DNA from 3 places in the Paracoccus versutus genome. Region 3 is predicted to be linked to each of the others. Evidence: riboswitches for the same ligand, from Rfam matches in the RefSeq annotation. Region 3 holds a riboswitch; each other region holds the start of a gene.
What was found. A riboswitch is a leader RNA that binds a small molecule or an ion and turns the genes downstream of it on or off. The one in region 3 is predicted to bind cobalamin.
Positions count from the first base shown of each region.

Region 1: it holds a riboswitch for cobalamin, as region 3 does, so the genes downstream of both, E3U25_RS21595 (DUF1636 family protein) here and nrdH (glutaredoxin-like protein NrdH) in region 3, are expected to answer to the same signal.
Region 2: it holds a riboswitch for cobalamin, as region 3 does, so the genes downstream of both, E3U25_RS21625 (CbtB domain-containing protein) here and nrdH (glutaredoxin-like protein NrdH) in region 3, are expected to answer to the same signal.

Region 1 is NZ_CP038197.1:2,085,488-2,088,752, reverse strand. Features, by position in the region: gene E3U25_RS21605 (hypothetical protein) at 1-370, opposite strand, end outside; gene cobO (cob(I)yrinic acid a,c-diamide adenosyltransferase) at 430-1,041, opposite strand; cobalamin riboswitch at 1,079-1,280, shown strand; gene E3U25_RS21595 (DUF1636 family protein) at 1,357-1,710, shown strand; gene cobW (cobalamin biosynthesis protein CobW) at 1,714-2,748, shown strand; gene cobN (cobaltochelatase subunit CobN) at 2,751-3,265, shown strand, end outside.
Region 2 is NZ_CP038197.1:2,090,142-2,093,406, reverse strand. Features, by position in the region: gene E3U25_RS21630 (endonuclease/exonuclease/phosphatase family protein) at 1-977, shown strand, start outside; cobalamin riboswitch at 1,139-1,344, shown strand; gene E3U25_RS21625 (CbtB domain-containing protein) at 1,382-1,558, shown strand; gene E3U25_RS21620 (CbtA family protein) at 1,560-2,258, shown strand; gene E3U25_RS21615 (hypothetical protein) at 2,329-2,862, shown strand; gene bluB (5,6-dimethylbenzimidazole synthase) at 2,865-3,265, shown strand, end outside.
Region 3 is NZ_CP038196.1:1,612,025-1,615,289, reverse strand. Features, by position in the region: gene nrdE (class 1b ribonucleoside-diphosphate reductase subunit alpha) at 1-437, opposite strand, end outside; gene nrdI (class Ib ribonucleoside-diphosphate reductase assembly flavoprotein NrdI) at 419-835, opposite strand; gene nrdH (glutaredoxin-like protein NrdH) at 844-1,065, opposite strand; cobalamin riboswitch at 1,158-1,348, opposite strand; partial or broken gene E3U25_RS25025 (alpha-hydroxy acid oxidase) at 2,019-2,468, shown strand; gene E3U25_RS08045 (DUF6635 family protein) at 2,458-3,265, opposite strand, start outside.

The DNA.
Region 1 (3,265 bases), on a different replicon from region 3:
TGCCGGTGGATTCGACCCTGGTCGTGCCCTTCTGCTCGAACAGGCGCGGCACCACCACCGACCAGCTCAGCACCTGGTCCTCGCTGACGCCCCAGCTGCCGTCGCCATTGTCGGTCAGCCGATAGGTCAGGGCCGAGACGCTGACCTGGGCCTGCTCGGCCGGAACCTGCGCCAGAAGCGGCGCCGGGTCGATCCGCAGCTCATAGCTTTCGCCCTGGGGGGTGACGGCGACCACGCCCTCGGCGCCGCCGAAATAGGTCTGGAAAACGCCGCGCAGCCGCGCGGCCCCCTCTTCGGTGGCAGGCACGGCCCAGGCCGCCGAGACGGGGCAGATCGCCAGCAGCGCCACAAGGCCTTGTCTCGCAAACATGTCCGAACATCCTTTCGAATTCACTGATCCTGCACAAGCGGCAGATGACAGGAAACAGGCTAGAACTCCACCCCCGGTTGCGCCTTGATGCCATCGCGGAAGGGATGCTTGACCTGCTCCATCTCGGACACAAGATCGGCAAGCTCGATCAGTTCCGGCTTGGCGTTGCGCCCGGTCAGGACCACATGCGTCATCGGCGGTTTTTCGCTGCGCAGGAAATCCAGCACCTCGTCCAGGTCCAGGTAGTCATAGCGCAGCGCGATGTTGATCTCGTCCAGCAGGACCATGCGGATCTGCGGATCGCGGATCAGTTCCTTGGCCTTTTCCCAGCCGGCGCGGGCGGCGGCGATGTCGCGCTCGCGGTCCTGGGTTTCCCAGGTGAAGCCCTCGCCCATGGCGTGGAACTGGCACAGGTCGCCGAAATGCGTGGTCAGCAACCGCCGCTCGCCGGTGTCCCAGGCGCCCTTGATGAACTGCACCACCGCGCAGGGCATGCCATGGGCGATGCAGCGCAGGATCATGCCGAAGCCCGAGGACGACTTGCCCTTGCCCTTGCCGGTATGGACGATGACCAGGCCCTTCTCGCCCTGCTTCTCGGCCATCATCCGGTCGCGGGCGGCCTTGATCCGGGCCATCTTCTCGGCGTGGCGGGTATTGTCGTCGGTCTGCATCGGGCACTCCTTCGCTTGACAAGTCGGGACCGGGCGCGCACAGACGAGAGGCGCTGGTTCCTGTCCTACGACAGGCGAAGAGGGAATGCGACAGGCAACCGCCTGGAAGCAGCCGCCCCCGCGACCGTGACCGGAAAGGTCGCCCCGAGGCCACTGGCGAGACGCCGGGAAGGCGGGGCGGCCGTGGGCCCAGGCCCGAATCCGCAAGCCGGGAGACCTGCCAGCGCGCGAAGGATTGACCGGCGGACGGGGTGTTCCCGCTGGGGCTTGGGCGCTGGTCCCCTGCCTCGTGCCGCCTTGAGGGATGAAGGGCGCATGACCGTCACGCTGCATGTCTGCATCACCTGCCGCGCCGGCCAGCCCGTCCCCGAGGGCGAGCCCGTGCCCGGCGCGCGGCTGCATGACGCGCTGGCGGCCGAAGGCGCCCCCGACGGCGTGCGCATCGTCCCCGTCGAATGCCTGTCCGCCTGCGCCAACGGCGCCGCCATCGCGCTGTCGGCGCCGGGCCGCTGGACCTATGTCTACGGCCGCATGTCGGCCGAGGACGCGACCGAGATCCTGCTGGGCGCCGCCGCCTATGCCCAGGCCCCCGACGGCATCGTGCCCTGGCGCGAGCGCGTCACGATTTTCCGCAAGCGCAGCCTCGCGCGCATTCCCCCGATTGGATAGAAGATGAGCGACCTGACCAAGACCCCCGTCACCGTCATCACCGGCTTTCTGGGCGCCGGCAAGACCACGCTGATCCGCCACCTGATGTCGCAGCCGCAGGGCAAGCGGCTGGCGGTGCTGGTCAACGAATTCGGCACCATGGGCGTCGACGGCGAGATCCTGAAGTCCTGCGCCGACGAGAATTGCCCGGCCGAGAACATCATGGAGCTGTCGAACGGCTGCATCTGCTGCACCGTCGCCGACGACTTCATTCCGACGCTGGAACGGCTGATGGCGATGCCGGTCAAGCCCGACCACATCCTGATCGAGACCTCGGGCCTAGCCCTGCCCAAGCCCTTGCTGAAAGCCTTCGACTGGCCGGCGATCCGCTCGCGCATCACCGTGGACGGGGTGATCGCGCTCGCCGATGCCGAGGCGGTGGCGGCCGGCCGCTTCGCCCCCGACGAGGCCGCGGTCGAGGCGCAGCGCGCCGCCGACGACAGCCTCGACCACGAGACGCCCCTCTCCGAGGTGTTCGAGGACCAGATCGCCTGCGCCGACATCGTGCTGCTGTCCAAGGCCGACCTGGCCGGCGAGCAGGGGCTGGCCGCCGCCCGCGCCGTGATCGAGGCCGAGGCGCCGCGCAAGCTGCCGATCCTGCCGCTGACCGACGGGGTGATCGACCCGCGCGTGATCCTGGGCCTGGGTGCCGCGGCCGAGGACGACCTCGCCGCCCGCCCCAGCCACCACGACGGCGCCGACGACCACGAACACGACGATTTCGACTCGGTGGTGATCGAGCTGGCCGAGATCGCCGACCCCGGCGAGCTTGCCGCCCGCATCGAGCGGCTGGCCCGCGAACAGAACATCCTGCGGGTCAAGGGCCATGTCGCCGTCGCCGGCAAGCCCATGCGCCTGCTGGTGCAGGCGGTGGGCGAGCGGGTGCGGCACCAATACGACCGGCCCTGGGGCGACGCCCCCCGCGCCTCGCGCCTGGTGGTGATCGCCGAGCATGACGACATCGACGAGGCCGCGATCCGGGCGGTCCTGGCTGCCTGACGATGCATGTCGTCTTCCGCGAAAGCCGTGGGCTGGAAGAGACCGAGGTTCCGACCGACCCCGGCCAAGGCCCCGCCGACCTGGTCGTGCTGTCCTATTCCGACAGCGACCTCGGCGCTTTCGCGGCGGGCTGGCATCGCGCTGCCGGGCGGCTGCCTTCGCTGCGGCTGTGCAACCTCTCGGCGCTGCGGCACCCGGTCTCGGTCGATCAGTATTGCGAGGCAACGCTTTCCGGCGCCCGCGCCGTGCTGGTCCGGCTGATCGGCGGCGAGCCCTATTGGCATTACGGCGTCGCCAGCCTTCAGGATCTGGCCCGCCGCCGCGGGATCGCCCTGGCCTTCCTGCCGGCGGACGGGCGTCCCGACCCAACGCTGGAGCGGTTTTCCACCCTGCCGCTGCCGCTGCTGCATCGGCTGGCGGCGCTTTGCGACCAGGGCGGCGCGGTCGCGGCGCAGATGGCGCTGGCGGAACTGGCCGGGGCCGCCGGCCTGCCCGCCGCCCCGGTCCAGGGGCAGGC
Region 2 (3,265 bases), on a different replicon from region 3:
TCGCGACCTTCAGCCCCGACCTGTCGCGCGACGGGCCGGGGCTTTTGTTGCGCGACCTCGGCCGCAAGGATGCGCAGATCGACGCCGTGGTGCAGGTGTTGGCGGAAACCCGGCCCGACATCCTGCTGCTGACGCATTTCGACTGGGATTACGAGAACAGCGCGCTGGACGCCTTTGCCGCCAGGCTGGCGCAGGCCGGGCTGGACTATCCGCACCGCTTCGCCGCCCGGCCGAATTCCGGCATGGCGACCGGGCTCGACCTGAACGCCGACGGGCGGCTGGGCACGGCCGACGATGCGCAGGGCTTCGGCACCTTCTCGGGACAGGGGGGCATGGCGATCCTGTCGCGCCATCCCATCGGTCCGGTCAAGGATTACGCGGATTTCCTGTGGCGCGACCTGCCCGACAACCTGATGCCGCCGCTGCCCGAGGAGGTGGCGGCCATCCGCCGCCTGTCCTCGACCGCGCATTGGGATGCGGTGGTCACGGTCGCGGGCCGGCCGCTGCACCTCTTGGCCATGTCCGCGACGCCGCCGGTCTTCGACGGGCCCGAGGATCTGAACGGGCGACGCAACCATGACGAGCTGGCGTTCTGGCTGCATCACCTGCCCGACGGCCCCTTCGTTCTGGCCGGGAACCTGAACCTCGACCCCCTGGACAGCGAAGGCCGGCCCGAGGCGCTGGCCCGGATCATGGCCCATGTCACCGACCCCCTGCCCCGCAGCGCGGGCGGCGCGGCGGCCAAGGGCGGGGTGAACGACGGCCACCGGGGCGATCCGGCGCTGGATACCGGCGACTGGCCGGACGACAAGCCGCCGGGCAACCTGCGCGTCGATTACGTCCTGCCGGCAAGGCCGCTCAAGGTGCTGGACTCGGGCGTGTTCTGGCCGGCCGAGGGACCGCTGGCCAAGGCCGCGCTGGCCGCTTCCGCGCACCGGCTGGTCTGGGTCGACCTGGACTGGCCGCCGGCACCCTGATTCGGACAAGCCCCTTCCGCCCGCCCCCCGCGCGATTCCCCGGCATCTTCTCCGTTGTCCAAATACCCATGCGACGGCGCCGCCCGCCGGCCCGTCGCCCGGCCTTCGACCCCGCCCGCAGCGGCCGCCCGATTCCGCTTGCCGCCGCCGCGGCATCGCAGGTAACATGCGCGTGTATCGGTGCCCCTTTCCGGGGCCAAAAGGGAATGCGGTGCGGTCCTCGGCGTCTCGGGGGCCAAATCCGCAGCCGCCCCCGCGACTGTAGGCGGAGAGCGGACGTCCATCGCGCCACTGGCCATCCGGCCGGGAAGGCGGGCGTCTGCCGTGACCCGCAAGCCAGGAGACCTGCCGATGCATGGAACCGCAATGTCGTCGGGTTGGACGACCAAAGGAAAGGGTCGCAGATGACCGCAAAACCCATGACCGCCGCCGGCGCCAGCCGTGCCTCGGTCCTGTTTCCCGCCATCGCCGCCTTCGCGATCGGCTTCGGGCTGATCTTCATGTCCGGGCTGGTGCAGGCCGAGACCCTGCATGACGCCGCCCATGACGTGCGTCACGCGACCGGCTTCCCCTGCCACTGACATGTTCTCGCGCATTCTGACCAGCGGGTTGATCGCTGGCGCTGCAACGGGGCTGATTGCCGCCCTGTTGCAGCTTTGGTTCGTGCAGCCCGTGCTGCTGCATGCCGAACTGTATGAATCCGGCCAACTGGCCCATTTCGGTGCCGAGGCCGTCAGCGCACACCAGGACTTGGGGCCCTTCGAATGGACCCGCAACATGCTTTCGGTCCTGTTCACCATGATGGTCTATGCCGGCTACGGGCTGATGCTGGTGGCGCTGATGGCGCTGTCCGAGGCGCAGGGCAACGCGGTCACGGCGCGGCAGGGGCTGCTTTGGGGCCTGGCCGGCTACCTGACCATGCAGCTTGCCCCCGCCTTCGGCCTGGCGCCGGAAGTGCCGGGCGTCGCCGCCGCCGATGTGCAGCTGCGCGCGATCTGGTGGCTGGGCACCGCCGCCGCCACCGGGCTGGCGCTGTGGCTGGTCGCCTTTGGCAAGGGCTGGGCGGCCTGGGGCGTGGCCATCGTGCTGATCCTGGCGCCGCATGTGATCGGCGCGCCGCAGCCCGACAGCTATGCCGGCCCGGTCCCGCCCGAGCTTTCGGCGGAATTCGCCGGGCGCGCCCTGGGTGCCGGCGCCATGGCCTGGGCGCTGCTCGGCCTGCTGGCCGGCTGGTTCTGGCAGCGCGAAAGCCAGCGCGCGCCGGTGCCGCAAGCCGCCTGATCCGGGCCGCAACCGTTTCGGCCGGGCGTGCCTGTCGCGCCCGGCCCTTTCATGAAAGCGGGGAAAAGACATGGATCGTTCGATCCCGATGCTGCTGATCGGCCTGATCTTCGGCGGCGGCATGGGCTTCGTCATCGCCGCCGCCAACGGCATCACGCTGGACGGCCACGACCACGGCGCGCATGGCCACGGCACCCAGGCCGCGGCGCATGACCACGGCGCGCCCATCGACCTGCCCGCGGGCAGCGCCACCGCCTCGGCCCGGCTGGAGCCCGACAGCACCGCCGGCTGGAACCTGTTCGTCGAGGCCGAGGGCTTCTGCTTCGCCCCCGAACATGCCGGGCTGGCCGATCGCCGCGGCGAGGGCCATGCGCATCTTTACCTGAACGGCGCCAAGATCGCCCGGCTCTACGGCCCGGCCCATCACCTCGACATGCTCGCCGCCGGCGACCGGCTGCGGGTCGAGCTGAACTCGAACGACCACCGCCCGCTGACCGTGGCGGGCCGGCCGCTCGCCGTGGAACTGACCGTGCCCGACCGCCCGGTCGGCATCCGCGCCGGGGCCGAGGGCCTGCCCGACAGCGCCATTTGCGCCACGCCCTGATGATGCGGTTCGGCCCCGAGGACCAGGCCGCGCTGGACCGCATCCTGCGCTGGCGCCGCGACGTGCGGCATTTCCGCGACGACCCGATCCCCGAGCCGCTGCTGGAGGAATTGCGCGCGGCGATGGAACTGGCGCCCTCGGTCGGCAATGCCCGGCCCTGGCGGGTGATCCGGGTCGAAAGCCCCGATCTGCGCGCCGCGATCCGCGCCGATTTCCTGCGCTGCAATGCCCGGGCCGCCGCCCGCTACCAGGGCCGGCAGCGGCAGGAATACGATGCGCTGAAGCTCGCCGGGCTGGACCGCGCGCCGGTCTGGCTGGCCGTCTTTACCGAGATCGACCCGTCCGAGGGCCACGGCCTTGGCCGCGCCACCATGCCGCAGACCCTGCGGCAATCGACGGCGAT
Region 3 (3,265 bases):
TCCATGAAGCGCATGGCGAGATCCTCGTCGCCGCGCGCCAAGGCCAGCGCGACCATGACCACCCGGTCCTCGTAGCGTTCCAGATAGCGCCGCCCGTCGCGGGTCTTCAGCGTGTAGCTGGTATAATACTTGAAGGCGCCCAGGAAGGTCGGAAAGCGGAACTTGCGCGCATAGGCCGCGTCCCAGATCCGGTGCAGGAAGGCGCGCGGATACTGGTCCAGGACTTCGGCCTCGTAATAGCCTTCGTCCACCAGGTAGCCCAGCTTCTCGTCCAGCGAGTGGAAGAAGACGGTGTTCTGGTTGACATGCTGCAGGAAATACTGCCGCGCGGCCTTGCGATCCGCGTCGAAGCGGATGCGGCCCTCGCCGTCGTAAAGGTTCAGCATCGCGTTCAGCGCGTGATAGTCCAGCTCGGCCTTTACGCCATCGTCAAGCATTCCGTCCCCCAGAATTTCTCAAGCCCCGCACGGACGCGGGAAATATCCAGATCAGTCCCCGCCAGCTCGAATCGATACAGCACGGGGACGTTGCACTTGTCAGAAATCACCCGGCCGGCCAAGGCATAGGTCGCCCCGAAATTGCGGTTGCCGGCGGCGATGACGCCGCGCAGGCCGGCGCGGCGGGCGGGATCGTTCAGGAAGCGGATCACCTGCTTGGGCACCGCGCCCCGGCCGGTCCCGTCGGCATAGGTCGGGCAGATCAGCACATAGGGCGTTGCCGCCTCGGGCAGCGGATCGCACGGCGAGACCGGGATGCGCCCGGCCGCCAGCCCCAGCCGCGCCACGAAGCGCGCGGTGTTCCCCGAGGCCGAGGAATAATAGACCAGCCCGCCCATGGCGCCGGTCAGGACAGCCGGCCGATCATGTCGGGCCGGAAGCCCGCCCAATGCGCATCGCCGGCGACGACCACCGGGGCCTGGCGATAGCCCAGCGAGACGACCAGTTCCATCGCCGCGTCGTCCTCGGTCAGGTCGATCAGCTGATAGGCCAGGCCGCGCGCGTCGAGCGCCCGCGTGGTGGCGGTGCATTGCACGCAGGCGGGCTTGGAGTAAACGGTGATGGACATGGCTCGGCTCCTTCTGTTCTGTCGGCAAGAGGGGGCCGGGCCGATGGGCGTGCCACCGGACCCTGTTCCAGCCCCGCGCCCGCCGCACGGTTTCGTCCTTTCGCGCCATGGCAGGTCTTCTGACTTGCGGGTCTCGGCTTAGCCGGCCTTCCCGGAGCCTTGGCCCCAGTGGCATTCCAGCGTCGCTCGCCGCTTACAGCTGCGGGGGCAGTGCCGGCTTTTCACCGGCTTCCCTTTTCATCCCCGAGTCGGCCCCAGGGCAACCATGACCCCGGCAGTTAGCCACGGGTCACGGGCCGGGTCAATCCATATTTAGTGGATGGCCGGGCTGTGCCCGGAATATCTGGTGGGTTCCCGGATCGCGCCAAGGGCTCGATTTGCCGCCGGGCCATGGTGGTGGGCAGGCTGCGGCCACGGGCCGCCGCACCTGCGCGGCTGTTGGATTATGGCAACAGGCGCGGGGACATGGCATGGAATGACGTCGCGTCGTTTGACAAAGCGCGACAATTCGCCCTCTTGCGTGGATCGCGCGCGCGTGAACCGGGGCTCCGTTCCCGTTCCCGTTCCCGTTCCCGTTCCCGTTCCCGTTCCCGTTCCCGTTCCGGCGCGCCAGAGCGCAAGCCATTGATAAGTCAACACTTCATGTCGTCTCTGCCTGCCGGTGGAAGGGGATGCATCTTTGTGCCGGGATAACCCATGAACAAAACCCATCCCAAACCGCCAGCCTCGGGGTCTGCCGCGCAATTGCTGCCGACCCTGGGCCTGCTTCCGGTCCTTGCCATTTCCGCGGGGGTCGGCGGCCCCGCCCAGGCGCAGGACACCGTGACGCTGGACACGGCGGTCATCCGCCGCCAGCAGGGCAGCGAGGCCGAGACCCGCTACAAGACCACCGAAAGCGCCTCGGACAAGATCACCGCGCCGCTGCTCGACACGCCACGGACCGTCACCGTCGTGACCGCGCGCCAGATCAAAGAGCGCGGCGGAAGTCGCAGACCCGGTTGCCGCTGCTGCTCAAGGGCATCATGTCGGCGCATGATGCCGAGCGTGCGGTCGCGGCTGGGGTGGACGGGGTGATCGTCTCGAACCACGGCGGGCGGGCGCTGGACACGCTGCCGGCGACGGCCGAGGCTCTGGCGGTCGTCGCCCGCCAGGTCGCCGGGCGCATTCCGGTGCTGTGCGACGGCGGCATCCGTCGCGGCACCGATGCGCTGAAGGCCCTGGCGCTGGGGGCATCGGCGGTGCTGGTCGGGCGGCCGCAGATCCACGCCCTGGCCGTGGGCGGCGCGGCGGGAGTCGCGCATATGCTGACCATCCTGCGCGCCGAGCTGGAGGTCGCCATGGCCCTGACCGGACGCTGCGACCTGGCCGGGATCGACGAAACCGTGCTTTGGCCTAGCCCTTGAAGCTGCGCCACAGGCTCAGCGCCGCATCCGACAGGTCGCCCAGTCGGGCCAGCACATGTTCGCGCCCCAGCCCCGGCCCGTCCTCGGCCCGGTCGAGCCGGCGCAGCAGCCGCAGCACCCGGCGCTTGTGGATGCCGGTCCAAAGCTGGACCGGATCGGCGACCAGCCCGGCAAAGGTCGTCAGGACCGAGGCGAGCATGGCCAGCACCACCCCGGTCAGCAGCAGATCCACGCTGGAAAGCTCTCGCGGGAAGGCGCCATACCACATGCGGCCGGCCCAGCTTCCCAGCGCGAAATCCTCGACCGCCTGTGCCTGCGCCCGCAGATGCGCGACCGGCCCGGCCAGCGAGATCACCCCCGGCGTGGCGCGGTGGAACAGCAAGAGCCCCGAGCCCAGCACCAGGACCGAGGTGGTGATCTCGGAGACCGCATTGCGGGTCTCGGCATAGTCCGAGACGGCGCGGGCGACGCTTTGCGGCGCGGCCTGGGGCGCCAGCCCCTTTTCGGCCAGGTCGTCGATGAAATGGGCCAGATCGGCCTCGATCCTTTGCGCCACGTCGGATTTCAGGAAGATCTGCCGGCGCGACAGCCAGTCGCCGGCGCGCCGCAGCCCGATCCGGCGCAGAAGCGGCGCGGCCAGCCGCACCAGCAGGAACAGCGGCGACAGCATGACGTTCACCGGCGCACGCAGCAGGTCGAGGCCGAGCGCGTGGCGATGCAGCGCCAGCGTGCCGCGCGGGCCATAGCGGGCGCGGACGAAGCGGTGGACCTCGGTCTCGCGCCGGGTCATCGGACGG